DNA from 4 places in the Pantoea sp. E2023-21 genome. Region 1 is predicted to be linked to each of the others. Evidence: predicted binding sites of a transcription regulator. Region 1 holds the regulator's gene; each other region holds the start of a gene.
The links. Region 1 encodes PhoB, which activates phosphate uptake and scavenging genes when phosphate is short. Its sites were predicted from a motif close to CTGTCATAAAACTGNCNNAT; they were not measured.

Region 2: the regulator PhoB is predicted to act here: its motif matches at 2,732-2,751, upstream of glpT (glycerol-3-phosphate transporter).
Region 3: the regulator PhoB is predicted to act here: its motif matches at 2,830-2,849, upstream of phoA (alkaline phosphatase).
Region 4: the regulator PhoB is predicted to act here: its motif matches at 3,603-3,622, upstream of ugpB (sn-glycerol-3-phosphate ABC transporter substrate-binding protein UgpB).

The regions. Positions count from the first base shown of each region.
Region 1 covers NZ_CP195344.1:100,890-108,216, forward strand. The annotation lists gene ACRQ84_RS00500 (SbcC/MukB-like Walker B domain-containing protein) at 1-3,609, opposite strand, end outside; gene sbcD (exonuclease subunit SbcD) at 3,606-4,823, opposite strand; gene phoB (phosphate response regulator transcription factor PhoB) at 5,022-5,711, shown strand; gene phoR (phosphate regulon sensor histidine kinase PhoR) at 5,732-7,048, shown strand.
Region 2 covers NZ_CP195344.1:3,454,805-3,462,131, forward strand. The annotation lists gene pldB (lysophospholipase L2) at 1-374, shown strand, start outside; gene yigL (sugar/pyridoxal phosphate phosphatase YigL) at 412-1,212, shown strand; gene glpT (glycerol-3-phosphate transporter) at 1,246-2,586, opposite strand; gene ACRQ84_RS16235 (carboxylate/amino acid/amine transporter) at 2,924-3,787, shown strand; gene ACRQ84_RS16240 (YehS family protein) at 3,922-4,401, opposite strand; gene metR (HTH-type transcriptional regulator MetR) at 4,495-5,427, opposite strand; gene metE (5-methyltetrahydropteroyltriglutamate--homocysteine S-methyltransferase) at 5,641-7,327, shown strand, end outside.
Region 3 covers NZ_CP195344.1:1,543,733-1,551,059, forward strand. The annotation lists gene ACRQ84_RS07345 (GlxA family transcriptional regulator) at 1-196, shown strand, start outside; gene gap (type I glyceraldehyde-3-phosphate dehydrogenase) at 275-1,285, shown strand; gene phoA (alkaline phosphatase) at 1,362-2,768, opposite strand; tRNA gene ACRQ84_RS07360 (tRNA-Ser) at 3,013-3,100, shown strand; RNA gene ACRQ84_RS07365 (RtT sRNA) at 3,146-3,273, shown strand; RNA gene ACRQ84_RS07370 (RtT sRNA) at 3,319-3,445, shown strand; gene ACRQ84_RS07375 (Gfo/Idh/MocA family protein) at 3,570-4,721, opposite strand; gene ACRQ84_RS07380 (sugar phosphate isomerase/epimerase family protein) at 4,718-5,788, opposite strand; gene ACRQ84_RS07385 (MFS transporter) at 5,805-7,040, opposite strand.
Region 4 covers NZ_CP195344.1:3,573,593-3,580,919, reverse strand. The annotation lists gene ACRQ84_RS16765 (sn-glycerol-3-phosphate import ATP-binding protein UgpC) at 1-420, opposite strand, end outside; gene ugpE (sn-glycerol-3-phosphate ABC transporter permease UgpE) at 421-1,266, opposite strand; gene ugpA (sn-glycerol-3-phosphate ABC transporter permease UgpA) at 1,263-2,150, opposite strand; gene ugpB (sn-glycerol-3-phosphate ABC transporter substrate-binding protein UgpB) at 2,214-3,530, opposite strand; gene livF (high-affinity branched-chain amino acid ABC transporter ATP-binding protein LivF) at 3,839-4,552, opposite strand; gene livG (high-affinity branched-chain amino acid ABC transporter ATP-binding protein LivG) at 4,554-5,321, opposite strand; gene ACRQ84_RS16735 (high-affinity branched-chain amino acid ABC transporter permease LivM) at 5,318-6,589, opposite strand; gene livH (high-affinity branched-chain amino acid ABC transporter permease LivH) at 6,586-7,327, opposite strand, start outside.

The sequences.
Region 1 (7,327 bases):
AATACGCTCTTTCATCGCTTCCACATGACTGATCACGCCAATGGTTTTGCCGCTGGCGTTCAGGGCGTCGAGCGCATCCAAGGCGGTATCCAGCGTCTCGGCATCCAGCGTGCCGAAGCCTTCGTCGAGGAATAATGATTCGATGCGCGTTTTATGGCTGACTAAATCCGACAGCGCTAACGCCAGCGCCAGGCTGACAAGGAAGCTCTCACCGCCCGACAGCGTACGGGTGTCGCGCGTGGCATCCGCCTGCCAGGTATCAACCACTTCCAGTTCCAGCTCTTCACTGACGCGGCGTTGCAGCAGGTAGCGACCGTGCAGACGATCGAGCTGACGGTTCGCCAGCCACACCAGATGATCGAGCGTCAGGCCTTGCGCGAAGCGGCGGAATTTATCGCCTTTGGCCGAGCCAACCAGATCGTTCAGGCGGCTCAACTGCGCCAGCTCCACTTCATCAGTAGCGATTTGCGTCAGCAACGACTGCTGCTGTTGACGCCGTTGCGCATCGCTGTGCAACTGCTGCTGTGCCTCGCCCTGTTGACGCGCATTGTCACGCAGGGTCACGCGTAGCTGTTCCAGCTGGTGCTGGATGTGGGCGGCGACTTCATCACTGAGATCCGCCGGGCGCTGCTGCTGATGCATTATGCCGCGCTGCGTAAGCTGTTCACTCAGGGTAAGTTGCTGCTGGCGCTGTTGATCCAGCGTCTGCAACTGCTGGCGGAGTTGCTGCACCTCGCGCTCATCGAGCAGGGCGGCGCGCAGTGCCGATTCATCAGCAAAATCACTTTGCTGCAGCGCGGCAAGGAAGGCATTTTCTGCGGCAGCGACGCGTTCACTCAACGTGTGTTGCTGCGCAGCAATTTGCTCACATTGCCCATTCAGGCTGTGCAGCAAGCTTTGTGCCTGTTGCCACTGCTCTAATTGTTGCGCCAGCGCCTGCTCACACTGCTGTAGCGCGGCGTGTTGCTGTTGACGTGCTTCCGCCACCCGACGATCGCCAAACAACTGCTGACGCTGCTGCTGCTGCTGTTGATGCTGCTGTTGCAGAGCGTTGAGCGAGTGCTGCAGCTCATCAAGCCGCTGCTGTTCACGCGCCAAATTCTGCTGCAAGCTGCTGCGTTCACTCTCTGCTTTTGCCAGCTGTGGCTGCAACTCGCTGTATAAACGCTCATTTTCCTGCCATGAAGTCCAACGCTGCTGCAGCGCGTTGATCCAGCCTTCCCGCGCTGCCGCTTGTGGCAGGCTGAGCTGATGCTGCGACAATTGTTGTTCCAGCTGCTGCGCCAGTTGCTGCATGGCGCTGCGTTCAGTGGCTTCGCGTTGGATGATTTCATCCAGTGTCTGCTGCGTACTGATGATCTGCTGCTGCGCCAGCTGCTGCTGATTTTGATGCTGTTGCCACCGTTGCTGCTGTTGCAGATGGGCGTCTTTTGCCTGCTGTACCGCACGTGCGGCGTTTTCCCGCACCTGTAGCTGCTGCTGCTGTGTCTGTTCCTGCGCATCCTGCTGTTGCTGCCACTGCGCAAAGTCATCCTGTTGCTCCAGTGTGCAGGTAAGTGCCAGCTCACCGCACAGCGCTTGCCACTGGGTGTTCACCGTTGTGAGCTGCTGGTCGTATTCGCTGATTTCCTGCTGCAGCGACTGCTGCTGTTGCAGCGACAATTTTTGCTGCTCGCCTTTGGCGGTGCCGGACTCTTTCAGCTGCGCCACGCGCGTTTCCAGCTCGGCCAGACGCTGCTGATTGGCGCCTGGCTCAAGCTGCTGATATTGCGCGATAGCCGGATGCTGGCACGAGCCGCACAGCGGGCAGGGCTGATCCGGCTGCAGTTTCGCGCGCTCATCAGCCAGCTGGGCGATAGTGCGCTCCAGCTCGCAGATTTTGCGCACATCAAGCAGCGCCTGATGTTCCCGCTTGTAGGCTTCGCGCAATACCTGCAACGCCTGTTCAGCTTCCTGATGTTCCTGCTGTAACTGCGCCAGTTTCTGCTGACGCTGCACCCGCTGCGGCTGTAGCGAGCGCCACTGCGCGGCGAGCAGGCTGAGCTGCTGCCGCGCAGCACGCTGCGCTTGATGTTGCGTCAAGGCAGCACGCAGCTGCGGACTGGCGACTTCAGACTCAAGCGAAGTCAGTGCTTGCTCCGCTTGCAGCCGCTGCTGCGCGGCCTGCGCTTCGGCTTGCTGCAAGGGTTGCGCCGCCTGTTCACGCTGGGTCTGCGCCTGTTGATGCTGCTCCAGTTGGTTGCGCTGCTGCTGTTGCTGCGCAATCAACTGTTTTAGCGTCTGTTCGCGTTCATCCAGTCGGGCGATCTCCGCCTGCCAGCGGGTCAGTTCAGCGCCCCAATGGGCCACTGCAGCTTCTCGGGAGCGGAATTCCTGCTGCTGCGCCAGCTGCTGTTGTAAATGTTCACTTACCTGCTGTTGCTTGCTGAGCGCGGTTTGGCTGGTTTGCAGCGCCTGTTGCTGCTGCACATGCAGCCGCTGTTGCTCATCCAACTGCTGTGACAGGGTGGTGATGCGTTGATCGAGCGGGATAACCTGCTCGGTCAGCAGCGTTTCTAGCTGCTGCTGTTGCTGTAACGCCTGCTCGCGTGCCTGCTGCGCTGCCTGATAGTGGCTTTCGTGCTGTTGCAGCGCGCTTTTGGCCTGCTGCTGTTGCGCCTGTCGCTGCTGTGATTGCTGTTCCAGCGTGCGACGATCGCTTTGCAACTGTTCGCGCTGTTGTAGCTTCTCACGCAGTTTTTCTGCCGGTTCGGCCCGCGCCAGCCGCTGACGATCGCCATCGGCCTGCTGCCAGGCCTGTTGCGCGGCAAGCAGCGTCTGTTCCGCCTGCTGCTGTTCCTGCATTAGCTGCTGTTGCTGCATCAGCCATTGTTGCTGTTGTTGCGCCAGCGTTAGCTGTTCGCTGAGGGCTTTCTCCTGCACACTCAGATCCGCCAACTGCTGCGTCAGTTCTGAGCGGCGCGCTTCATCGAGCAGCGACATGCCGCCGGCGCGGGCGCGCAGCGTCTCCAGTTCGCCACGCGCGGTGCGCCAGCGCTCGTAAATCTGCACCGAGATTTGTCCGTAAATTTCGGTGCCGGTTAGCTCTTCCAGCAGCTCGGCGCGTTCGCCGGGTTTGGCATTCAGAAAGGCGGCAAACTGGCCCTGCGACAGCATCATCGAGCGGGTAAAGCGGGCGAAGTCGAGTCCCGACAGGGTTTCAATTGCTTTCAGTTTGTCGCCGACTTTATCGGCGATGATTTGATTATCGGCTACGCGTGCCAGCTCGACGCGCGGCACCTGTAGCTTGCCGTCGGCCAGGCCGCGCGCGCGGTTCTGGCTCCAAAAGGCGCGCCAGGCTTCCCCTTTGATCTCAAACTCCACTTCGGCCAGACACTCGGCGGTGTCTCGCGTGATCAGCTCATTCTGCGTTTGCGACAGCGTGCCGAGGCGCGGCGTCTGGTGATAGAGCGCCAGACAAATGGCATCAAGCAAGGTGGTTTTGCCCGCGCCGGTGGCGCCGGTAATGGCAAATAATCCGTTGCTGGCAAAAGGCTCACGGCGGAAATCGATAAACCATTCGCCGCGCAGTGCATTGAGGTTTTTAAAGCGTAGCGTCAAAATTTTCATGCAGATGGATTCTCCAGCGCCGCGAGGGTGGTGCGGAACAGCTGCGTGAGTTGCTCGGCCTGCTCTGCATCCAGCTGATCTTCCTGCGCCAGGCGGCGGGCAAAGACCTCTTCCACTTTTAATTCGCTCAGAGTTTCGTTCTCCAGCCGTTCCAGGCTGCGCTGCCGCTGCTCCCGGCTGCGGCGCACCAGCAGTACTTCAACCGGCAGTTTTTCGGTCAGTGCTTCAATACGGCGTTGCAGATCGCTGAGATATTCCTGCGTGGTGATCTCAATATCCAGCCACGTGGGCTGTTCGCTGGCGCTTTCGCGGAACTGCGCCAGCTGATGTTCGATCTCCGCCATTGAGCCTTTCAGCATCTGCATCGGCTGGAAGTGCGGAATGGTCAGCGGCGTGACCGTCTCCAGCGTGGTGCTGAACGTCAGCAAGAAGACGCTTTTCTCACGGCCGAGTTCATCAAAACTGAGCGGAATCGGCGAGCCGCTATAGCGAATATGCTCGCTGTTGGCGATGCGCTGCGCGCGATGGATGTGACCGAGCGCGATGTAATCCGCGGGTGGAAACGCCTGCGCCGGAAACGCATCCAGCGTGCCGATATAGATGTCGCGCACCGAATCGCTTTTTGTCACGCCGACAGTGGTGAGATGGCCGGTGGCGATGATCGGCAGCGTGCTGTCCAGCGCCTCGCGCTGCGCCAGCGCGGCAGCATAGCAGTGCTGATAATGCTGCTCGATCGCTTCCAGCAGCGAAATCTGCTTCTCGCGCCCCGATTGTCCGGCCTGACTGCGCAGGATATCGCGTGGACGCAGATAAGGAATGGCGCACAGCAGCGCACCCGGCGCGCCATCGCGCTGCGTGAGCGTTAACACCTGCTGTTCGCCTTGTGGTGTGGCGCTGGTGATCACCTGGGTATTCAGGCAGGCCAGCAGCTCGCGCGATTCATTCAGCGTCGCCACCGAATCGTGATTGCCCGCCAGCACCACCAGTTGACAGCCGCTCGGCTGCAGCGCCACCACAAAACGGTTAAACATTTCGCGCGCGTAGCTCGGTGGCGAGCCGGTATCAAACAGATCGCCCGCGACGATGAGCGCATCCACCTGATGCTGCACAATCTGATCCAGCAACCAGTCAAGAAACGCCTGGTGTTCCCGGGCGCGACTTTTGCTGTAAAAGAACTGGCCGAGATGCCAGTCAGCGGTGTGAATGATGCGCATGTTTGCTCCGTGCTGAGTTTAGCGAAGGCGAATTATAACCACTTAAGATCACAAAGAAAAAAAGCAAATTTTTATTGTGACATTTCCGTTTTTTATCTATCTATCTTAAGGCAGTGTTTTTCATAAAAGTGTCACAAAACTGACGCATAATGACGCCGCAAATCCCAGTGACACGGTGTCACACTAGCAGGAGTTACAATGGCTAAGCGCATTTTGGTTGTGGAAGACGAAGCTCCCATCCGTGAAATGTTATGTTTCGTGCTGGAACAGAATGATTACCAGCCTATTGAGGCGGAAGATTATGACAGCGCGATTGGTAAGCTGATCGAACCCTGGCCTGATTTAATTCTGCTGGACTGGATGTTGCCCGGCGGCAGCGGTATCCAGTTTATTAAGCATTTGAAGCGTGAAGCCATGACGCGCGACATTCCGGTGATGATGCTGACGGCGCGCGGTGAAGAAGAAGATCGCGTGCGCGGTCTGGAAGTGGGGGCGGATGACTATATTACCAAGCCGTTTTCGCCAAAAGAGCTGATGGCGCGTATCAAAGCGGTGATGCGCCGTATTTCGCCGATGGCGGTGGAAGAGGTGATTGAGATGCAGGGGCTGAGCCTCGATCCGTCATCGCACCGCGTGATGTCGGAAACCACGCCGCTGGAGATGGGACCGACCGAATACAAACTGCTGCACTTCTTTATGACGCATCCGGAACGCGTTTACAGCCGCGAACAGCTGCTGAACCACGTGTGGGGCACCAATGTGTATGTCGAAGATCGCACCGTCGATGTGCATATTCGCCGTTTACGTAAAGCGCTGGAACTGACCGGCCACGATCGCATGGTTCAAACCGTTCGCGGAACAGGGTATCGTTTCTCAGCCCGCTACTAAACGTAAACGGAGTTTTTACCGTGCTGGAACGACTCTCCTGGAAGAGACTTTTGACCGAGCTGGCGCTGGTCTGTTTACCTGCGCTGGTGTTGGGTCTGTTGTTCGGCTATCTGCCGTGGCTGCTGCTGATTGCGGTGAGCGGCGTGATGTTGTGGCATTTCAGAAATCTGATGCGTTTGTCGCACTGGCTGTGGGTCGATCGTTCAATGACGCCGCCCACCGGACGCGGCAGTTGGGAACCGCTGTTCTATGGTCTGTATCAGATGCAGCTGCGCAACCGGCGGCGTCGGCGTGAGCTGGGTAATCTGATCAAACGTTTCCGCAGCGGTGCAGAATCGCTGCCAGATGCCGTGGTACTGACCACTGAAGAGGGCACCATTTTCTGGTGCAATGGTTTGGCGCAACAGCATCTTGGCTTGCGTTGGCCGGAGGATAACGGCCAGAACATCCTCAATTTGCTGCGTTATCCTGAATTTTCCCGTTATATCCGCCAGCGCAAGTTCGACATGCCGCTGACGCAGATCCTCAATAATCAGCATCATATGGAATTCCGCGTGATGCCATACAGCGAAGGGCAGTGGCTGATGGTGGCGCGTGATGTCACCCAAATGCACCAGCTGGAAGGCGCGCGACGTAACTTCTTTGCTAACGTCAGCCATGAACTGCGTACGCCGCTAACGGTGCTGCAGGGTTATCTGGAAATGATGGACGACTCGGTAATGAACGAGCGCACGCGCAGCAAGGCATTGCATACCATGCAAGAGCAGACGCGACGCATGGACAGCCTGGTAAAACAGCTGCTGACCTTATCGCGGATTGAAGCGGCTCCGGCCATCGATCTGAAAGAGACAGTGGATGTGCCTGGCATGCTGCTGCTGTTGCAGCGTGAAGCGGAAACGCTGAGTCAGGGACGTCATACCATCCATTTCCACACCGATCCGCACCTTAAAGTGTTCGGCAATGACGAGCAGCTGCGTAGCGCCATTTCCAATCTGGTCTACAACGCGGTGAATCATACGCCGGAAGGCACGCGCATCGACATCAGCTGGTTGCGTACCAAGCAAGGTGCGCAGTTTAAGGTGTGCGATGACGGGCCGGGCATCAGCGAGCAGCATCTGCCACGCCTCACCGAGCGTTTCTACCGTGTGGATAAAGCGCGTTCGCGCGCTACTGGCGGCAGCGGTTTGGGGCTGGCGATTGTGAAACATGCGCTGGGCCATCATAACGCGCGGCTGGAAATCACCAGCGTGCCGCATCAGGAAACCTGTTTCAGCTTTCTTCTGCCGCAGCGGTTGATTGTGGCTAACGTGGCTCAAGAGCGCGTTAACACCGAGTGAGTCAATTTATTGCCTATGCATTCAGGTGCGCATAAATGCGCACCCTACGAAAACCCAGCTCCGTAAACGTAGGGTCGCCCTTCATGGCGTAATGCCTCAGTTAAGCGCCGAGCGACTTTCGTTCGCCATCGGCTGGGGCAGTTTCAGCTATGCCGTGCGGCGACCGAGCAGAGGACGCCTGGCCGCGCCCTCTGCACTCCCGGGCCCTGCGCCAGCCCAGCCCGCCGCTACGCGGTACCTTCACTCGCTCACGATTCCTGACGGACCGGCGGCGATTCG
Region 2 (7,327 bases), 750 kb from region 1:
GCATTAATCGCCTGACGCATAGCCGCGAACGCTATCGCCGCAACCTGCGTTTTTACGCCGACGATCCGGCGATTCGCGTCGGTGGACCGACGTATCACTGGGTGCGCGAAGGCGTACAGGCCGGTCGAGACATCTTCAACCAGGTGGCAAAAATTACTACGCCGACCTTGCTGCTGCAGGCCAGTGAAGATGATGTGGTGGATAACCGCTCACAAAATCTATTTTGTACGGCGATGGCCGAAGCAGGACATCCCTGCGCCGGTAATGCGCCTTATGTAATCAAAGGAGCGCGTCATGAGATCTTGTTCGAAACAGACGCGATGCGCGCCGAAGCGCTGAACGCGGTGATCGATTTCTTCGAGCATCACGCTTAATTCATTTTACTTTCCGATATCAACACCCGAGGTTTACATGTATCACATCGTCGCATCCGACCTGGATGGCACGCTGCTCTCTCCGGACCACCGTCTTACATCGTTCGCTCGTTCTACGCTGCAGGAGCTGGTGGCGCGTGACATTCACTTTGTTTTTGCCACCGGCCGTCACTACATCGACGTCGGGCAGATGCGCGATAAACTCGCCATTCCGGCTTACATGATCACTTCGAACGGTGCGCGCGTGCACAACGCCGAAGGCGAATTGGTGTTCAGCCACAACCTGGATGCCGACATCGCCAGCGATCTGTACGGCCTGCAATATCATGACGAGCACATCCTGACGCATGTCTATCGCGACGATGAATGGTTCATGAGCCGCCATCGCCCGGACGAGCAGGACTATTTCCGCGAATCCGTCTTTAACTATCAGGTTTACCAGCCGGGCATGCTGCCGACCGACGGCATCAGCAAAGTATTTTTTACCTGCGAAGATCCAGAGCGTTTGATTCCAATGGAACAAGCGATTGAAGCGCGTTGGGGCGATCGCGTGAATGTCAGCTTCTCGCTGCCGACCTGTCTGGAAGTGATGGCGGGCGGCGTTTCTAAAGGCCACGCGCTGGAAGCCGTCTCGAAACAACTCGGCCACTCGCTGAAAGAGTGCATCGCCTTCGGCGACGGCATGAATGATGTGGAGATGCTGAGCATGTCAGGCAAAGGCTGCATCATGCGTAATGGGCAGCAACGTCTGAAAGACACCTTGCCAACGCTGGAAGTGATTGGCAGCAACGCGGATGATGCGGTGCCGCACACTTTGCGTAAACTGTTCCTCGCCTAAAAAAACGGGCCGGCGATGACCGGCCCGCTCTGGTTATACCAACTGTTTCTTGTGCTTATGTTCGCTCACCATGGTGAGCAGCAGCAGGATCACCGCCAGCACTGAGCCGCCAATCATCACGATGAACCCGCCGTCCCAGCCGAAGTAATCGACGGTGTAACCAACAATCGCACTGGCCGCCACCGACCCACCAAGATAGCCAAATAGCCCGGTAAAGCCCGCCGCCGTTCCCGCCGCTTTTTTCGGTGCCAGCTCCAGCGCGTGTAAGCCAATCAACATCACCGGACCGTAAATCAGGAAGCCGATCACAATCATGCACAGCATGTCGATGCCTGGATTGCCCGGCGGATTCAGCCAATAGACCACGGTGGCGATGGTCACCAGCGTCATAAAGAACACGCCGGTCGCGCCACGATTTCCTCTAAATACTTTGTCCGACATCCAACCGCACAACAGCGTGCCGGGAATACCGGCATATTCGTAGAGGAAGTAGGCCCACGATGATTTATCCAGCGTGAAATGCTTCACCTCTTTCAGGTAGGTCGGCGACCAATCGAGAATGCCGTAACGCAGCAGGTAAACAAACACGTTCGCCAGTGCGATGTACCACAGCAGTTTGTTGGGCAGAATGTACTGCATGAAAATCTGTTTCGCCGTCAGCTCCTGCTCGTGATCTTCGTTGTAATCCGGCGGGTAATCATTCTTCCACGCTTCAATCGGCGGTAAACCGCAGGACTGTGGCGTATCGCGCATCAGAGCGAAAGCGATAATCGCGATGAGAATGGCACCAAACGCTGGCATATACAGTGCGGCTTTCCAGTCGTTAAACCACGCCATACCGAGCAGGAACAGCAGCGGTGGAATGCCGCCGCCGACGTTATGCGCGCAGTTCCACACTGATACAATGCCGCCGCGCTCTTTCTGCGACCACCAATGCACCATGGTACGCCCACACGGCGGCCAGCCCATGCCCTGGAACCAGCCGCACAGGAACAGCAGCACGAACATCACCATGATGCTCGATGTCGCCCATGGCACGAAGCCCATAAACAACATCACCGCCGCAGCCAGGATCAACCCGGCAGGTAAAAACACGCGCGGATTCGAGCGGTCTGATACCGAACCCATAATGAATTTTGAGAAGCCGTAAGCGATGGAAATTCCCGACAGCGCAAACCCGAGATCGCCGCGCGAGAAACCTTGTTCAACCAGATAAGGCATCGCCAGCGCAAAGTTCTTACGCACTAAATAGTAGGCGGCATAGCCGAAAAATATTCCCAGGAAAATTTGCCAGCGCAGGCGACGATACAGTGGATCAACACGATCATCTGCCACCTGGGGCCGATGCGGTGCAGGTTTGAAGATACTCAACATGAGTTGGCCCTCCAGGGCGCGATATTGTTATAAATTCCCAGCAGGTTGGGGCAAATACGGCGAATGTTTAAACGGAAAAGCGATGTTTCCATTTCGCGCAAAGGATAGTGATGGTCACGTTCTGTTACTGTGACATGTGACACAACTGTTACAGTTTTATGACAATGAAGTGCGATAAAAACCAGGGAATGTTGGATTTCGCGCATTTTTAGCCGAGCTGAAAGGGAGGCGATGAGAATTATTTGGCGTAATTTCGTACAGTTGTAAATCAGATAGTTCAGCCCGATTGCGACAGTTTGTTTACACTAGCCGCACTGTTTATTTTGAGATCGTTACCGTGCCGTTACTGATCGTTACCACCATTCTGTGGGCCTTTTCCTTCAGTTTAATCGGGGAATACCTTGCAGGTCAGGTGGATTCCTGGTTCTCCGTATTAATGCGTCTGGCGCTCGCCGCCATCGTCTTCTTACCGTTTCTGCGCTGGCGCGGTTATCGTGCTTCAACCCTTTTGCTGTATATGCTGGTGGGCATGCTGCAGCTTGGCATCATGTATTTGCTGAGCTTTGAAGCCTATCTGTACCTGAGCGTGACCGAGTTCCTGCTGTTTACCGTGATGACGCCGCTGTATGTCACGCTGATCTACGATTTGCTGAGCCGACGTCCACTGCGCATTGGCTATGCCTTCAGTGCATTGCTGGCGGTCATCGGTGCGGCGATTATTCGTTATGACAAAGTCAGCGACCATTTCTGGTTCGGCTTGTTGCTGGTGCAGGCGGCCAATATCTGCTTCGCCATCGGCATGGTGGGTTACAAACGCCTGCAGGAAACCCGTCCCATGCCACAGCACACCGCGTTTTCGTGGTTCTATCTGGGCGCGGTGATCATCGCGGTGATTGCCTGGAGCCTGTGGGGCAATCCCAATAAACTGCCAACGACATCGCTGCAGTGGGGCATTTTGGTGTGGCTGGGCGTGGCAGCTTCAGGTTTGGGCTACTTCATGTGGAACTACGGCGCTACGCAGGTGGATGCCGGCACCTTGGGGATTATGAACAATATGCATGTGCCGGCGGGCTTACTGGTGAACCTGGCGATCTGGCAGGAAAAACCGCACTGGCCGAGTTTTATCGCCGGTGCCGCCGTAATCTTCGCATCACTTTATGTGCATAAACGCTGGGTGCTAGGTAAGAAAAGCATCGCATAAAGCCAATAGGGAAGGGATAGCGCGGCAGAGGAGCAAAGCATCCGAGCCATGGATGGCGAGGCTGATCCACAAGGAAGTGGTTTCCCTTTGCGATCTGCCGCGCTATCCCTGACCTGGCGCGAATAAAGAAGCGATTAAGTCTTCTTAACCGGCCCCGGACGATGGATCATCGTCAAACCTTTCAGGAAATTACGCAGAATCTGGTCGCCGCACTCGCGGAAGTTCTTGTGTTCCGGGTTGCGGAAAATCGCACCCACCTCAGCCTGCGAAATCTTAAAGTTCGCTTTCAGCAACACATCCGGAATGTCGGTGGTCTTCAGCGCAAAGGCGATACGCAATTTCTTCATGAAAATATTGTTATTCATGCGACGCTCAATCGAAGGCGCGGGCGCATCTTCACTCTTACCGCGACGGTAAAAAATCAGACCGTTAAGGAAATAACCCATCAACACATCCGGCAGCTTGCGAAACGCGGCATCGTCATCCTTCTTCATCCACGCCTGCACATCTTCCAGCGGCACTTCACTGCCCGCCAAGGCAAAAATCTCCACCACTTTGCTATCGCTCAAATCAAGCATATAGCGCACGCTGCGCAGAACATCGTTACTCATCATGGTGAAACTCTCTTGGTCGCGGGTTGAGGCGGCGCATTATAGAGCAGGCGGGGCAGGGATAACAGCGTGGGCGACCTTCGTCGCCCAACATCATCAGGATGAGGTGGTTTGCAGTGAGCCCGGACGCGCGGCATCGCGCACGAAAGGCAAATGTTCACAGGCATGCTGACGGGCAAACCGCACAAAGGCTTCCATCACCGGCTGACGTTGCTCGCCTTCGCGTACGGCGGCATACAAGCGGCTCCACAAGCCATCGCCCAACGTCTTCGTCACCACCAAACCCTGCTGCTCAAAATTCTCTACCACCCAATGCGGCAGCGCGGCGATGCCCATGCGCGCCGACACCATTTGAATCAGCAACAACGTGTTATCCACGCTCTTCAAGGCCGGACTCACGCCCGCAGGTTGCAGGAAATGGCGCCACACATCTAAACGCTGACGCTGCACCGGATAGATCATCAGCACCTCATCGGCCATATCTTCTGGGGCAATATGTTCAAGCTGCGCCAAAGGATGATCCGGCGCCATCACCAAACGCACTTCAAAATCGAACATCGGTGAATAGAACAACCCGCTGCGCGGCAATATATCGGAGGTCAACACCACATCCAACTCGCCCTGCTGCAACGCGGGCTGCGGATCAAAGGTCACGCCGGATTTGAAATCCATCACCACCTGCGGCCAGCTCTGGCGGAAATTATTCAGCGCGGGCGTGAGCCATTGAATGCAGCTATGACACTCAATAGCGATACGCAAGGTGGTCTGATGCGGCTCATGGCACGCCTGCAAAGCCTGCTGAATCTGTGGCAAAACCTGCTCAGCCAGCTGCAATAAAATCTCTCCCTGCGGCGTAAAACGCAGCGGCTGGCTTTTACGCACAAACAGACGAAAGCCCAGCCGCTGTTCCAGATCGCTGAACTGGTGGGACAACGCGGATTGCGTCTGATGAAGCTGTGAGGCGGCGGCGGCTAATGAGCCGGTATTCCGTAACGCCTGCAGCGTCCGCAGGTGTTTGAGTTCGATCATGAGAATCCTTCACATCGAGATTGAACAAATTGCGCTTGAGGAACATACAGTACCCGCAGATTATGGCGGTGTAAACATCTGGACGGCTAAACATCCCGGACAAACGTCGCGGCCACTTTACGTTTGTCCAGCCACATTGCTCAGCGAAGGGAATCGTGACTCGCTGGATGAACGTAAATCGGTTGTACCTCAAGAATATCTGGAGAACAGAAAATGACCATTCTGAACCATACACTCGGTTTCCCTCGCGTCGGTCTGCGTCGTGAACTGAAGAAAGCACAGGAAAGCTATTGGGCAGGTAACAGCTCACAGGAAGCGCTGCTGGCGGTGGGGCGCGAGTTGCGTGCCCGTCACTGGCAACAGCAGAAAGAGGCGGGCATCGATCTGCTGCCGGTTGGCGATTTCGCCTGGTACGATCACGTTCTCACCACCAGCCTGCTGCTGGGTAACGTGCCCGCACGCCATCAGAACAAAGATGGATCCGTCGATCTCGATACGCTATTCCGCCTCGGCCGTGGCCGCGCACCAAGCGGGGAACCTGCGGCGGCGGCGGAAATGACCAAATGGTTTAACACCAACTATCACTACATGGTGCCGGAATTCACTCAAGGGCAGCAGTTCAAACTGACCTGGCCCCAATTGCTGGATGAAGTTGACGAAGCGCTGGCGCTCGGCCACAAGGTTAAACCGGTGCTTCTCGGCCCGCTCACCTATCTGTGGCTGGGTAAAGTCAAAGGCGAGCCATTCGATCGTCTGTCACTGCTCAAAGACATTCTGCCGGTTTACCAACAGGTGCTGGCCGAACTGAAAAAACGTGATATCGAATGGGTGCAGATCGATGAGCCAGCACTGGCGCTGGAGCTGCCACAAGCGTGGCGCGCTGCATACAAACCGGCTTACGACGCGCTGCAGGGCGAAACTAACCTGCTGCTCACCGCCTATTTCGACAGCATCGGCCAGAACATTGACGTCATTAAAGCGCTGCCGGTGCAAGGTCTGCACGTTGACCTGGTTCACGGCAAAGACGACATCCAACAGTTGAACCAGCAGATTCCCGCGGATTGGCTGCTGTCTGTTGGGGTGATCAACGGCCGTAACGTCTGGCGTGCGGATCTCAGCAGCTGGTTTGAGCGTTTGCAGCCGCTGCTCAGCCAGCGCAAACAGCTGTGGATCGGCTCCTCTTGCTCACTCCTTCATAGCCCAATCGATCTCAGCGTGGAAACCCGCCTTGATGAAGAAGTGAAAAGCTGGTTCGCCTTTGCCCTGCAGAAGTGTGCTGAGCTGTCGCTGCTGAGCAACGCGCTGAACAACAATGATGCGGCTTCGCTGGTTGCGTGGAGTGCGCCGATTCGTGCGCGCGCCCACTCAACACGCGTTCACAATGCTGCAGTCGGCGAGCGTCTGGCGAAAATCCAGACCAAAGACACTGAACGCGCCAGCAGCTACACCGAGCGTGCGAAAGCGCAGCGTCAGCGCTTCAACCTGCCCGCATGGCCGACCACCACCATCGGTTCATTCCCGCAGACCACTGAAATTCGTGGGCTGCGGCTCGACTTCAAAAAAGGCAACATCGATGGCGGTAATTACCGCACCGGCATCGCTGAACACATCAAACAGGCGATTATTGAGCAGGAACGTTTAGGACTCGACGTGTTAGTGCACGGAGAAGCAGAACGTAACGACATGGTTGAATACTTCGGCGAAAACCTCGACGGCTTCGTGTTCACCCAAAACGGCTGGGTGCAGAGCTATGGTTCACGCTGCGTCAAACCGCCGGTTATCATTGGCGACGTAAGCCGTCCACGGGCGATCACCGTTGAGTGGGCGAAGTATGCGCAGTCGCTGACCGATAAACCGGTTAAAGGCATGCTGACCGGTCCGGTGACCATTCTCTGCTGGT
Region 3 (7,327 bases), 1.4 Mb from region 1:
GCCCGCACGTTATGTCGCCGAAGCGCGCCTCGCCGCGGCGCGTGAGCAGTTAGAGCAAAGCAACGACACGCTGGATCGCATCGCGCAGCATACCGGCTTTGGCAGTAGCATCAATTTACGTCGCTGCTTTGAGCGCCAGCTGCATCTTACGCCGGGCGAATATCGCCAACGCTTCCACTGCAAGAAGTTGGCGTAAAGTGATCCTTTTTTGGCGTTTACGCCACAGCGCCATCGGCCTACAGTGACTCCAGCATCTTCGGAAAAGGAGTCAATCATGACTAAGATCGGCATCAACGGCTTTGGCCGTATCGGGCGTAACGTTTTTCGTGCAGCGCTCGGCAGCGACGATATTGAAATCGTTGCCATCAATGACCTCACCGACAGTAAAACGCTGGCTCATCTCCTTAAACACGATTCCCTGCTTGGCAGGCTACCGGCGGAAGTGGAAGCCGGGGAAGGCGAATTACGCATTGATGGCAAAGCGATGCGCGTATTCAGCGAACGCGATCCGGCCAATATCCGCTGGCGCGACGTTGGCGTGGATATCGTGATTGAGGCCACCGGCTTCTTCACCGAACGCGACAAAGCCGCCGTACACATCACCAGCGGCGGCGCTAAACGCGTGATTATCTCCGCGCCAGGCAAGAACGATGATCTGACGATAGTGTTGGGCGTCAACGATCAGCGTTACGATCCGCAGCAGCATTTAGTGGTGAGTAACGGCAGCTGCACCACCAACGGCTTAGCACCTGCTGCTGCGGTACTGCATCAGGCATTTGGTATCGAGCACGGTTTAATGAACACCACGCATGCTTATACCAATAGCCAGGTACTGCACGATCAGCCGGAAAAAGATCTGCGCGGTGCGCGAGCGGCGGCGCTGTCGATTGTGCCTTACTCAAGCGGTGCCGCGAAGGCGCTGGGTCGGGTGATTCCGGAGCTGGATGGTCGTTTGACCGGTTATTCTCTGCGCGTGCCGGTGCCGGTAGTATCGATTGTCGATCTGACCGTAACGCTGAAACGCGATGTGACGGCTGAAGAAGTGAATGACGCGTTTAAAACTGCCGCGGCAGAAGGTCCACTGAAAGGGATTCTTGGTTACAGTGACGAGCCGCTGGTATCCAGCGATTATCAGGGCGATGCCCGTTCATCGATTATTGATGGGCTTTCCACGCTGGTGATTGGCGGCAATCTGGTGAAGATCCTTGCCTGGTATGATAACGAATGGGGCTTCTCGAATCGTTTAGTGGATTTAGCACGCTTGATGGCGAAACGCGGGTTGTAACAAATACGCGCATAACGCTTGCATCGTAGCGGCGCAATTTATTGCGCGATAAATCGCGCCGCTACGGAATGTGCGCTTATTTGAGTCCCATCGCATCCTTCAGGGTAAAGAACAGATCGGTCTGATCGGTCAAACCCACCACATTCGCCGCATGCGGACCGTACGCCGCAATGCGGACTTGTGTGCCGGTATGCTCCTGCGAATCCTCTTCTGAATTGCCGTAGCTGATGGTCATCACCGCGCCATCTTTGGTATTCACCGCTTGCGTCAGGCCCGGTGCTTTGGTGCCGTTTTCCACAATCTGGCTGCTGTGTGCGTGATCGGCGGTCACCACCACCAGCGTATCGCCGTGCTCGCGGGCAAACGCCAGCGCTTCCTGCACCGCTTCATCCAGATCGACGGTTTCACCAATCTGACCGCACGGATTAGCCGCATGGTCCTGTTTATCAATCGACGCGCCTTCCACCTGCAGGAAGAAACCTTTGTCGTTGGTGCTCAGCAGATTGATGGCTTTTTTAGTCATCTGCGCCAGCGTCGGCACGGAAGCCGGACGATCTTTGTTCACTTCACAGGTCACCACCGGTTTATCGATGTTGCCGTGATAGCTGGCTTTTGGTCCCTGCCAGCGTACCGGCATATTGCCATCGGCGAACAGACCCAATACCGGTTTGCGCTGATCGGCCTGTTGAATGGCGTTCAAGCCATCCAGATTATCAATCCACTGATAGCCCAGCGCCTGCGCCTGTTCACGCAGGGTTTTGCCCTGATACTCGCCGGCTTTGGCGGTTTCGCCAAAGGATTTCGCGCCGCCGCCCAACGTGACGTCCGCGCGGGTTTTCAGCATCTGTTCAGTAATCGATCCTTTTCCACCCTGCTCCAGCGCGTTGCCCGGGCACAGCTCACTGGTTTTCTCCGGGCCATAGCATTTACGCGAGGTCACGTGCGCCATTAACGCGGCTGGCGTGGCATCCTGCAGCTCAGCGGTCGAAACGTTACCGGTGGCTTTCCCGGCGGCTTTCGCCAGCTCAAGAATCGTCACCTGATCTTTGCCGTTCACATCAACACCAATCGCGCCGTTATAGGATTTGGTGCCGGTCGCCCACGCGGTGGCCGACGCGGCGGAATCCGTCACGTAATTCGGCTTATGGGTTTTCTTGTCGAGCGAATAGTGGGTGTATTGGCCGGTGAGCGGCAACGCATCAAGGCCAGGGAAGAAACCGCCGGCACCGCGCGCCTGGTTACGCGCAGCGGTGATTTCCGAATCGCCCATGCCGTCACCAATCAGCAGAATCACGTTTTTTGCGGTGCTATTGATTAATGAAGCTTTAAGCGCTTCAGTTTGGTCCCCGCTGAGGCGACGCGCCCCGCCGTGTTCGGTCACGTCGCCAGTGGCTGCGCGTGAATAATTTGCGTCTTCTGCCACGGCTGAAGTCGCGATCAGAGAAGCCAGCAGCGTAACCGTAAAGAGAGGTATCTGTTTCATTTATAAGCATCCTTAGCCATAGATATAACCAAATATTTCCGTGGACAAGTCTGCGACAGTGCGGTGACAGTTTTGTGACGGAATGGGAATGATTTGATGACAGAACAGGCATATTGAGCAGGCTTGCGGCATTACGCTCAGAGCTTAAGCGGATAGAACAAAAGGAGAAAATAGCACTTGACCCTTTTCAGCGATCTCCCTATAGTAGCGCCCCGTTGACCCAGCGCGGTTAACAAAAAAATGTGGTGAGGTGTCCGAGTGGCTGAAGGAGCACGCCTGGAAAGTGTGTATACGGCAACGTATCGGGGGTTCGAATCCCCCTCTCACCGCCACATTCTAAAGAAGAGTCTGAACGCAAGTTCAGACTTTTTTTTTGCATATTCTGCAGAGAGAGGGGGTGAGAAGCCCCGACGGGGTTCGACAACTGGCGCAGCCAGTTGGACAGCGGAGCCTGCGACGCTGCCCGCAGGGTGAGCGCAGCGAATCAATCCCCCTCTCACCGCCACATTCTAAAGAAGAGTCTGAACGCAAGTTCAGACTTTTTTTTTGCATATTCTGCAGAGAGAGGGGGTGAGAAACCCCGACGGGGTTCGACAACTGGCGCAGCCAGTTGGACAGCGGAGCCTGCAACGCTGCCCGCAGGGTGAGCGCAGCGAATCAATCCCCTCTCACCGCCACATTAAGCCGGACGTTGCGTGGATAAGGCAGCCACGCATACGAAATCAGATGACACGCAGGCTGTCATGAATCTGCGTGAACATTACCTTAGCCCGATCCGCACGAAGCGGGTCGGGCTTTGCCTCAGGCGTTGACGCGCACCCAGCGCTGCTGCTGATGGCTTTGTACAATGGCATCAACAATCGCCATCACCTGCGCGCCATCGTGGAAAGTGGCAAACCCAGCCGCCTGCGGAACGGGCGGTTTGCCCTGCTCTACCGCCTGATAAAACTGCTGCATCATCGCGCGGAACGCATCCGGCCAGCCTTCAATGTGCCCACCGGGAAAACGCGCACGGCCTGCTACATCCGGATTCATTAGCGAGGGATCGTCCGACAATAGCTGATTTGCCTTGTGCCGATGCCCTAGCCACAGTTGCTGCGGCGTTTCCTGATCCCACGCTAGCGCACCGAGGCTACCGTTGACTTCCAGACTGAGGCGATTTTTACGCCCGGCGGACACCTGCGACACGCTGAAACTGCCTTTGCTGCCGTCGTCAAAACGGAACAGCACAAAGCCCATGTCTTCGGTGGTCACCGTGCGCGATTCATATTGCGTTTCGTCTTCCTGCGCGCCGAAGGTGGCAGCACCAGCAAGGCTGGCCTTGCGCGTCGGCCAGACAATCGACAGGTCGGCCATCACCTCCACAATTTTGCGTCCGGTGACGAACTGAATGGTATCGCACCAGTGCGAACCAATATCCGCTACCGCGCGCGATGCGCCGCCCTTCTCTGCATCCACCCGCCAGTTGTAGTCGGTTTCCTCCAGCATCCAGTCCTGCAGATAACTGCCCTGCGCCGAGAACAGTCGCCCCAGCTGCTGGTAACGCACCATGCTTGCCGCCTGCTGCACCATGGCAAATTGGCGATAGACAAAGCTGACGCCATGTATCACGCCCGCTTTTTCGGCCAGTTCCACCAATTCGTGCGCTTCATCCATCGTCATGCACAGCGGCTTTTCCGAGAACACATGCTTACCGGCGGCAATGATCTGCCGGTTAATCGCCGCATGCAGATGGTTCGGCGTGCAGTTATGCACCGCGTGCAGCCCTTCATGCTGTAAAAACGTCGCCACGTCACTGTAGGCGTGTGGCACATTGAGTTCGGCCGCACGCGCGGCAGCGCTACTCTGGCTGGCATCGCATATCGCCACCACATTGATGTTGCCGAGGCGGCGCAGCGCTTCAATATGCGCGGGGCCAATAAAGCCGGTGCCGATAATGCCTACGTTGATCATTTAACACTCCCCTGTTCCAGACCCAGCTGTGCCCGCACGCTCGCCTGCTGGTCGCCCTGTGCGGCAAAATCATCAAAGGCGCGATCGGCCACCGGGATAATGTGACGCTGAATAAATTCGGCGCCTTCACGCGCACCGGTTTCACTCTCTTTTAAGCAGCACTCCCACTCCAGCACCGCCCAACCGTTGTAGTCGTATTGCGCCAGCTTGCTGAAGATCCCTTTGAAATCCACCTGGCCATCGCCCAGTGAACGGAAGCGGCCGGCGCGATCGATCCAGCGCTGGTAGCCGCCGTAGACGCCGCTGCGCCCGTTAGTCTGATACTCGGCATCTTTAACGTGGAACGCTTTGATGTGCTGATGATAGATATCAATAAACTGCAGATAATCAATATGCTGCAGCAGCAGATGACTGGGATCGAACAGGATGTTGCAGCGCGGATGATGATTTACGCCGGCAAGAAAACGTTCAAAGGTCACACCATCGTGCAGGTCTTCGCCCGGATGAAGTTCATAACAGACATCAACGCCGTGACGATCAAACTCGTCCAGCACCGGCAGCCAGCGGCGCGCCAGCTCGGCGAACGCCTCTTCCAGCAGCGCCGGATTGTGTGGCGGCCACGGATAGAGATAGGGCCAGGCGAGCGAACCGGAAAAGGTCGCGTGCGCGCGCAGTCCCAGGTTCGCCGATGCCGCCGCCGCCTTTTTGACCGTCTCAATCGCCCATGCCGTGCGCTTTGCGTTATCGCCACGCACCTGCACCGGTGCGAAGCCGTCGAAAGCGACGTCATGCGCCGGATGCACTGCAATCAACTGCCCTTCAAGATGCGTTGATAACTCGCTCACTTCCAGGCCGTACGTTGCCAGCAACCCGCTCACTTCATCGCAATAGGTCTGGCTGGTTGCAGCACGATCAAGGTTGAAAATCGACGGATGATTGCAGGGGATCTGCAAAGCTTTGTAACCCAGTGCCGACGCCCATTGCGCCAGTCCTTCCAGCGAATTAAAGGGTGCCTGCTGTCCGATAAACTGCGACAGAAAAATACCCGGTCCTTTTAACGTTTTCACGTACACCTCCCGTTAATCAAGCCGCTTCATCCCGATACTTAAAGGTGAAGAGGAAAAGAATGGCGATCGCCGCCGCTGCAATAGCCGGGATCCACCAGAATGTTGCCCAGTTGTCCGCACTGCCCTGTCCCGCGATCAAGCGGTTATACAATGCGCCGGAAATTTGCGAGCCCAGCAGCATGCCGATGCCGTAGGTGAACATCACTACCATGCTCTGCGCCTGCCCTTTCACTTTCTCGCCCGCGATGCGGTCGGTGTAGATGAATCCCACCACGAAAAAGAAGTCGTAGCAGACGCCGTGCAGCAGAATGCCCAGATAGATCAGCGCTCGGCCTTCATCGCCCATGCCCATAGCGAACAGCGCATAACGCACGAACCAGGCCAGCATGCCGACCAGCAGCATGTATTTCACGCCAAGACGGCGAAACAGCAGCGGGATCACCAGCATGAAGAAGATTTCAGACATCTGACCGAATGACATGGCGGTGCTGACGTTGCTTACTCCGGCATCCGCCAGCCACGACGCGGTATAGGCGTAATAGGTGCCAAGCGGAATGGAGATCAGCGTGGCGCACAGCGCAAAGACAAAAAAGTGGCGGATTTTTAGCAGCGCAAAGGCATCTGCGCAGAACAGATCGCGCACTTTCAGTGGCTGGCCTTTAGCCGGTGCTGGCGTATGTGGCAGCGTCAGGCTGTAAATCGCCAGCGCCACAGAACAAAGGGCAGCAACGGTAAAGACCGAGGTGCTGGCAGAAATGCCGGTGAAACCAATAAAGATGCCGGCCACAATCCAGCCGATGGTGCCGAATACCCTGACCACGGGAAAACTTTTATCGCTATTGCTCAGGCTGTGGAAAGCAATGTTATTAGCAAGCGCCAAGGTCGGCATAAAACACAGCGTGTAGCCAAACAGCAGCGCGATAAGCAGCGTACCGTTTTCCGCGGCCAGCGCAGCGGGCACAAACCAGAGGATGACCGCTCCCGCCAGGTTCATCACCGCCATCACTTTCTGCGACGGAAAGAATCTGTCCACCAGCATTCCCAACACGAACGGTGACAAAATTGACGCAATTGGCCCGGCTGAAAATGCATCGCCGATCAGCAGCGACATGTTGTGTTGTGTCATCACCAGTCCCAGCGTGACGGACCAACTGCCCCAGATGAAGAACTGCATAAACATCATGAGTGACAGTCGGGGAACCAAAAGCCGGTGCTGCGAGACTACAACGTCGGTACTTTGTGAAGTCGACATGGTGAACCTTCCCAGATAAAAGTAATCGATTACATTTAGGTGAGATAAAATGTAATCGATTACAATAATAGTAACTTTTAGGCGGATCACAATTTTGAAGATTCACGCCGTCGTGCGTCAGGCTTTGGCAGCACTCTGAACTTTCAGTGCTGGCTAAGAACGACACGGGTCATCATCGTGATGCTTGCTATTGATGATTTCATGAGCGGAGAAACTTTCGCTAAGCCAGCGCTGATTCCAGGATTCATTAGCAAAACGACGTCATGGAAAGTTGCTGGCAATTATGT
Region 4 (7,327 bases), 630 kb from region 1:
ACGCTGTCCGCCCGACAGCTCGCGCGGACGGCGATGCAGCAGATGATCCAGCTCCAGACTGCGCGCAGCGTCCATGACGCGCTGCTCGATCTGTACTTTGCCCATGCCGCGAATTTTCAGGCCATACGCCATATTTTCGCCCACCGTCATGTGTGGATAAAGCGCGTAGTTCTGGAACACCATGGCGATGCCGCGATCTTTCGGCTCCATGTTGGTGACACGTTTATCATCAATGTAAATATCACCGGACGATACGCGCTCAAGCCCCGCCACCATGCGCAGCAGCGTCGATTTACCGCAGCCGGAAGGGCCGACCATCACCATAAACTCGCCATCGTTGATGGTGATATTCAGTGGCTGAATGATCTGATTTTTGCCGTCATACGATTTGGTAACGGTCTGAAGGGTTACGCCTGCCATTTATTTATCACTCTCCACCAGGCCACGCACAAACGCACGTTGCATCACGAGTACCACCACCACCGGTGGAATCAGGGTTAATAACATTGCCGCCATCACTTCATTCCACTGCGTAGGCCCGCCGCTGCTGTTAATCATGCTTTTCACCCCGGCTACTGCGGTACTGAGGCTGGCATCGTTGATGATCAGCAGCGGCCACAAATATTGGTTCCAGCCGTAGATGAAGGTGATCACGAAGAGCGCGGCGAGGTTGGTTTTGGATAGCGGTAACACGATGTCCCAGAAGAAGCGCATTGGGCTGGCACCGTCGATACGCGCCGCTTCAATCAGCTCGTCCGGTAGCGACATAAAGAACTGACGAAACAGAAAAGTGGCGGTAGCTGATGCCATCAGCGGCAGCGTTAAGCCGCTGTAGCTGTCGAGCATATTCAGCGTCGAAATCACGTCCACGGTTGGGAAAATACGGACTTCAACCGGCAACATCAGGGTGATGAATATCAGCCAGAAAAACAGCGCGCGCAGCGGGAAGCGGAACCACACCAGCGCAAAGGCGGAGAGCATCGACACCGTGATTTTGCCGACGGTGATGCCGAGCGCCATTAGCAGGCTATTGAGCATCATCATGCCAAATGCCGGGCCGTTGCCATTCACACCGTGCGTCCAGATGCGCGAGATGTTTTCCCACAAATGCGTGCCCGGCAATAGCGTCATCGGCACCTGATACACCGCCTCGTTATCCAGCGTCGCCGCCACAAAAGCGATGTAGAGCGGGAACAGAATGGTCAGCACGCCCAGCACCAGCAAGGTATGGCTGAAGATATCCAGCCCGCGTCGATTCTCAATCATTGGTATTGCACCTTACGCTCGACAAAGCGGAATTGCAGAATGGTCAGGCCAATCACCAGCAGCATCAGCACCACCGATTGCGCGGCGGACGAAGAGAGATCCAGGCCGGTAAAACCTTCGCGATAGATTTTGTAGATAAGCGTAGTGGTGGCCTGCACCGGACCGCCGCCGGTGGCGGCATCGATCACCGGGAAGGTATCGAAGAAGGCATACACCAGATTCACCACCAGCAGGAAGAAGCTCACCGGCGTAATCAGCGGCAGCGACAAATTGAAGAAGCGACGCACCGGACCGGCGCCATCGATCGCCGCCGCTTCCACCAGCGATTTGGGAATCGACTGCAGCGCGGCGAAGAAAAACAGAAAGTTGTAGCTCATTTGCTGCCAGATCGACGCCAATACAATCAGGAACATCGCCTGACCGCTATTTTGCGCGTAGTTCCAGTTGTAGCCCATTTGGTTCAGCAGGTGGCTAAACAAACCGAGGCCCGGATTGAACAGGAACATCCACAGCACCGCAGCCACCACCGGCGCGACCGCGTACGGCAACAGCAGCAAGGTTTGGTAGAGGCTGCGCAGGCGAATCACGTAATCCACTAGCGCCGCCAGCAGCAGGGAAAAAGTCATGCCGCAAATCGTGACCAGCGCACTGAACTCAATGGTGGTCCAGAAGGACGCCAGATAATAGTCGTCGCTGAACAGGCGTTTGAAGTTCGCCAGCCCAACGAAGGTGCTGGAGATGCCAAAAGGATCAATGCTTTGCAGCGAATACCACAAGGCTTCACCGGCAGGCCACAGGAAGAAAATGGCCGTAATCACCAACTGCGGCAGCAGCAGCAAATAGGGCAGAAAACGGGAGCGAAATACGGGGCGCGATGAGGACATAGCAGGCTCAATCTGAGAGAAAAATCGGGGCGAACGCCAGGCGCCGGCCCCGAGATAACAGCATTACTTCACTTGCTGCTCAAAACGGCGCAGCAGCTCGTTACCGCGTTTCACAGCGTTATCCAGCGCAGCCTGCGGCGCCTGTTTGCCGGTCCACACGCCTTCCAGCTCCTCGTCCACAATAGTACGAATCTGCGGCATATTGCCCAGACGCATGCCTTTGGTGAACGGCAGCGGATCTTTGTTCAGCATCTGGCGCGTGGCGATGTCTGCGCCTGGGTTCTTGTCGTAGAAGCCCTGCTGCTTAGTCAGCTCATACGCTGCGGTGGTAATTGGCAGGTAACCGGTTTTCTGGTGCCATTCGGCAGCGATTTCCGGCTGAGCGAGGAACTTCATGAACTCCGCCGCGCCTTTGTAGGTGTTGGCATCTTTGCCTTTCATCACCCACAGGCTCGCGCCGCCAATGATGGCGTTCTGCGGTGCGTTCGGTACGGTTTCATCGTAGGGCATCATGCCAACGCCGAAGTTAAATTTGGCGTAGTGTTTGATGTCGGCCAGTGAACCGGAAGAGGCAGTGGTGATGCCGCAATCGCCGTTGTAGAACTTGGCGGTAGATTCATCTTTACGACCGAAGTAGGTGAAATCCCCCTTCTTATTCATCGCTTCCAACATTTCGATGTGGCGCACCTGCACCGGCTTATTGAATTCCAGCACCGCATCGGTACCGTCAAAGCCGTTGTTTTTGGTGGCGACCGGCAACGCATGCCAGGCGCTGAAGTTTTCAATCTGAATCCAGCCCTGCCAGCCACTGGCGTAACCGCAGGTCAGGCCCGCTTTACGCAGCGCTTCGGCATCTTTCGCCAGCGCCTGCCAGGTTTTTGGTGGCTGATCCGGGTTCAGACCGGCTTTTTTGAAAGCATCTTTGTTGTAGTACAGTACCGGCGTTGAGCTGTTGAACGGCTGAGAGATCAGCTGGCCTTTACTGTCGCTGTAGTAACCCGCAACGGCGGGCACGAACTGTTGCGGATCCATCGGCACGCCAGCGTCTTTGAACACTTGATTGACTGGTACAATCGCTTTTGACGCCATCATCGTCGCCGTACCGACTTCATACACCTGCAGCAGCGCAGGCGCTTTACCGGCGCGCACCGCCGCGATACCCGCCGCTAAGCTCTGCTCGTAGTTGCCTTTGTATGTCGGAACGATCTTGTAATCGGGGTGAGCCTGGTTAAAACGTTGTGCCAGAGAATCAACTTCTTTGCCTAACTCGCCTTCCATTGAGTGCCAGAAAGGGATCTCAGTTGCAGCCAGCGCATTACCGCTGAGCGCCAGACCGAGTACGACACTCATCAGGCGGGGACGAAGCGTAAAAGCGGACATAAAGTTTTCCTGTGCTGTTAGCGACGCGCGAATTCGCGCATTTTGTAGTTCGCGACGTAACATGACACGGGAAAATGACGGATTAATAACAGGTTGATTACGGGGATGTGACAGCGGGATGGGATAGGTTTATATATTCGTCCGTGCTGGCTGTCCCCCATCCCGGCCTTCCCCCGCTAGCGGGGGAAGGAAACGCTGCCACTTGCTGCTTCAGCACTCACATATGGCAGCATCTTCCTCCCCCATTTATGGGGGAGGACCGAGGAGGGGGACAGCGAGCCCCTATCCAGGGGGACAGCGAGCACCAATTACGCGCCTAAATACGCGCTTCTCACCGCTTCATTTGATAGCAGCGCTTCGCCGCTGTCTTCCAGCACCACGTGGCCGTTCTCCAGCACATAACCGCGATCTGCCAGCTTTAGCGCCTGGTTGGCGTTCTGCTCGACGAGGAAAATGGTCATGCCCTCTTTGCGCAGTTGCTCAATGGTATCGAAGATCTGCTGGATGATAATTGGCGCCAATCCCAGCGACGGTTCATCCAGCAGCAGCAAACGCGGCTGGCTCATCAGCGCACGGCCAATCGCCAGCATCTGCTGCTCACCGCCGGACATGGTGCCCGCACGCTGTGCTTTACGCTCTGCCAGGCGTGAAAACAGCTGATAGACGCGATCGATACGCTCCAGATACTGCTGTCGCGTAGCGAAGAAGCCGCCCATCGCCAGATTCTCTTCCACCGTCATACGCGAAAACACCCGCCGACCTTCCGGCACGATGGCAATCGCTTCGCGCATGATTTTCGCCGTTTGCCAGTCGGTGATCGCTTTACCATCAAAAGTGATACTGCCGCTGGTGGCGCGCGGTTCGCCGCACAAGGTGCCGAGCAGCGTGGTTTTACCCGCGCCGTTGGCACCAATCAGGGTAACGATTTCGCCCTGATTGATGTGCAGATTAATGTTGTGCAGCGCCTGAATCGGACCGTAATGGGCGCTGACACCCTGCAAGGTTAAAATCGGGTTTGCCATGTTACGCCTCACCTAAATAAGCACGGATCACATCCGGATTGTTACGCACCTGTTCCGGCGTGCCGTTGGCCAGCGGCGTTCCCTGATTGACCACGTAAATGCGGTCAGAAATGCCCATCACCAGCTTCATATCGTGTTCAATCAGCAGCACGGAAACCTTGTGCTCACCGCGCAGTTCGGCGATCAGCTCATCCAGTTCGTGGGTTTCGCGCGGGTTAAGCCCGGCGGCCGGTTCATCCAGCATCAGGATTTCCGGGCGCGTCACCATGCAGCGCGCGATCTCCAGACGACGCTGCTGACCGTACGCAAGATTGCCCGCCTGACGGTTAGCCAAATCCAGCAAACCGATACGATCCAGCCAGGTGGCGGCGCGATCCAGCGCTTCACTCTCGCCACGACGAAACGCCGGGGTTTTGAACAGGCCGGAGAATACGCCGCTTTTCAGGTGCTGATGCTGCGCCACCAGCAGATTTTCAATCACCGTCATTTCGCGGAACAGACGCACGTGCTGGAAGGTACGCACAATGCCCATGCGCGCAATCTTCTGGCCCGGCAAACCTTGCAGCTGCTGATCGCGCAGTTTGATGGTGCCCCCGGAAGGTTTATAGAAACCGGTCAGGCAGTTGAATACCGTGGTTTTACCGGCACCGTTTGGGCCGATCAGCGAAACAATTTCCTGCGGATGCAGCTCCAGCGCCACGTTGTTGACGGCTAACAGGCCGCCGAAGCGCATCATCAGGCCTTCAACGGCTAATAAAGGCTGACTCATGCCTGCTCTCCTTGTTTACTGCTCTTCAACTTCAGATGCGGACGCTTCATTGGCAGCAGACCTTGCGGACGCCAGATCATCATCAGCACCATCAAACCGCCGAGCACCAGCATGCTGTACTCGTTCAAATCACGCATCAGCTCGCGCGAGACCACCAGCAGAATCGCTGCAAGGATCACCGCCAGCTGCGAACCCATGCCGCCCAGCACCACAATCGCCAGCACAAAGGCCGATTCAACGAAGGTGAAGGATTCCGGGCTGACGAAGCCCTGACGCGCCGCGAACAGCGTCCCCGCAAAGCCCGCGAATACGGCACTGATGGTGAAGGCGGTCAGTTTGATGCGTGTGGGGCTCAGGCCGAGTGAGCGGCAGGCGATCTCATCTTCACGCAGCGCTTCCCACGCACGGCCCAGCGGCATACGCAGCAAGCGGTTGATAACAAACAGCGTCAGCACCACCAGCAGCAATGCCACCAGATAGAGGAAAATCACGCGGTCGCTGGGATCGTATTTCAGACCGAAGAAATCATGGAACGTGCTCCAGCCCCCTTCACTGACGCGACGACCAAACTCCAGACCAAACAGACTTGGCTTGGGAATCTGCGCGATACCGTTCGGACCGCCGGTGATGGCGGTGTTATTCAGCAGCAGAATACGCACGATTTCGCCGAAGCCGAGCGTCACAATTGCCAGATAGTCGCCGCGCAGGCGCAGCACCGGGAAGCCGAGCAGCAAACCAAAAGCCCCCGCGACTAAACCAGCCAGCGGCAGGCTTTCCCAGAAACCAAAGCCGTAATAGTGATTAAGCAGCGCGAAGGTGTAAGCGCCGATAGCGTAGAAACCGCCATAGCCGAGCACCAGCAACCCCGACAAACCCACCACCACATTCAGCCCGAGGCCGAGCATCACGTAGATCAGCGTCAGCGTGGCGATATCCACGCTGCCGCGCGACACCAGAAACGGCCAGATTACGGCGGCGGCAATCACTAGCGCCATCAATAACTTCTGCTTTGGCGTCGAACCATCAAAACCCGGCAGGACAAAACCTTTGCCGCTGCGTTTGAAATTGCCCTGCACCAGCGGACGTAGCAGCTGGAAGACAAACACCACCGCACAGCCAATAAAGATCCAGTTCCAGCGTACCGCGCCTGCGTTGGCGACCACCAGTTTGGTGCCATCCAAATCGAGGCGGACGCCCATAAAGAAGGTGGCGAGTATCAGCAACATCACCGTGGAGATCACGGCGTTGACCAAACCGAGGCGTTTCATACTTTCTCCACCTCCGGACGGCCAAGAATCCCGGTTGGCAACACCAGCAGCACCACAATCAGCAGCGCGAAGGAGACCACATCTTTATATTCGGTCGACAGATACGCCGAGGTCAGCGCTTCCGCAATGCCCAGCACCAAGCCGCCAATCATCGCGCCGGGAATGCTGCCAATGCCGCCCAATACCGCGGCGGTGAAGGCTTTCATTCCGGCCATAAAGCCGATGAACGGGTTGATGGAGCCGTAGAATTGCCCGAGTAATACGCCCGCAACCGCCGCCATCGCCGCACCGATGATAAAGGTGAGAGAGATAACGCGGTCGGTATTGATGCCCAGCAGGCTGGCCATTTTCAAATCTTCTGCGCAGGCGCGGCAGGCGCGTCCCATGCGCGAATAACGGATAAACAGCGTCAGCGCCAGCATCGACAGGAAGGTCACCACCCAGATCACCAGTTGCATGGTGGAGAGTGTGGCGGCAAAACCGTTGCTCTCGCCCAGCGTCCATTGGCCGGTGATCAAACTGGGCAGTGCGAGATCGCGTGAGCCTTGTGTCAGGCTGACGTAGTTCTGCAGGAAGATCGACATCCCGATCGCCGAGATCAGCGCGATCAGGCGCTTCGACGATCGCACCGGCTTATACGCCACGCGTTCGATGCTCCAGCCATAGGCGCTAGAGATGATCACCGCCATCACGAAACCGGCGGCGATCATCAGCCACGAAGTATCGATGCCCATCATC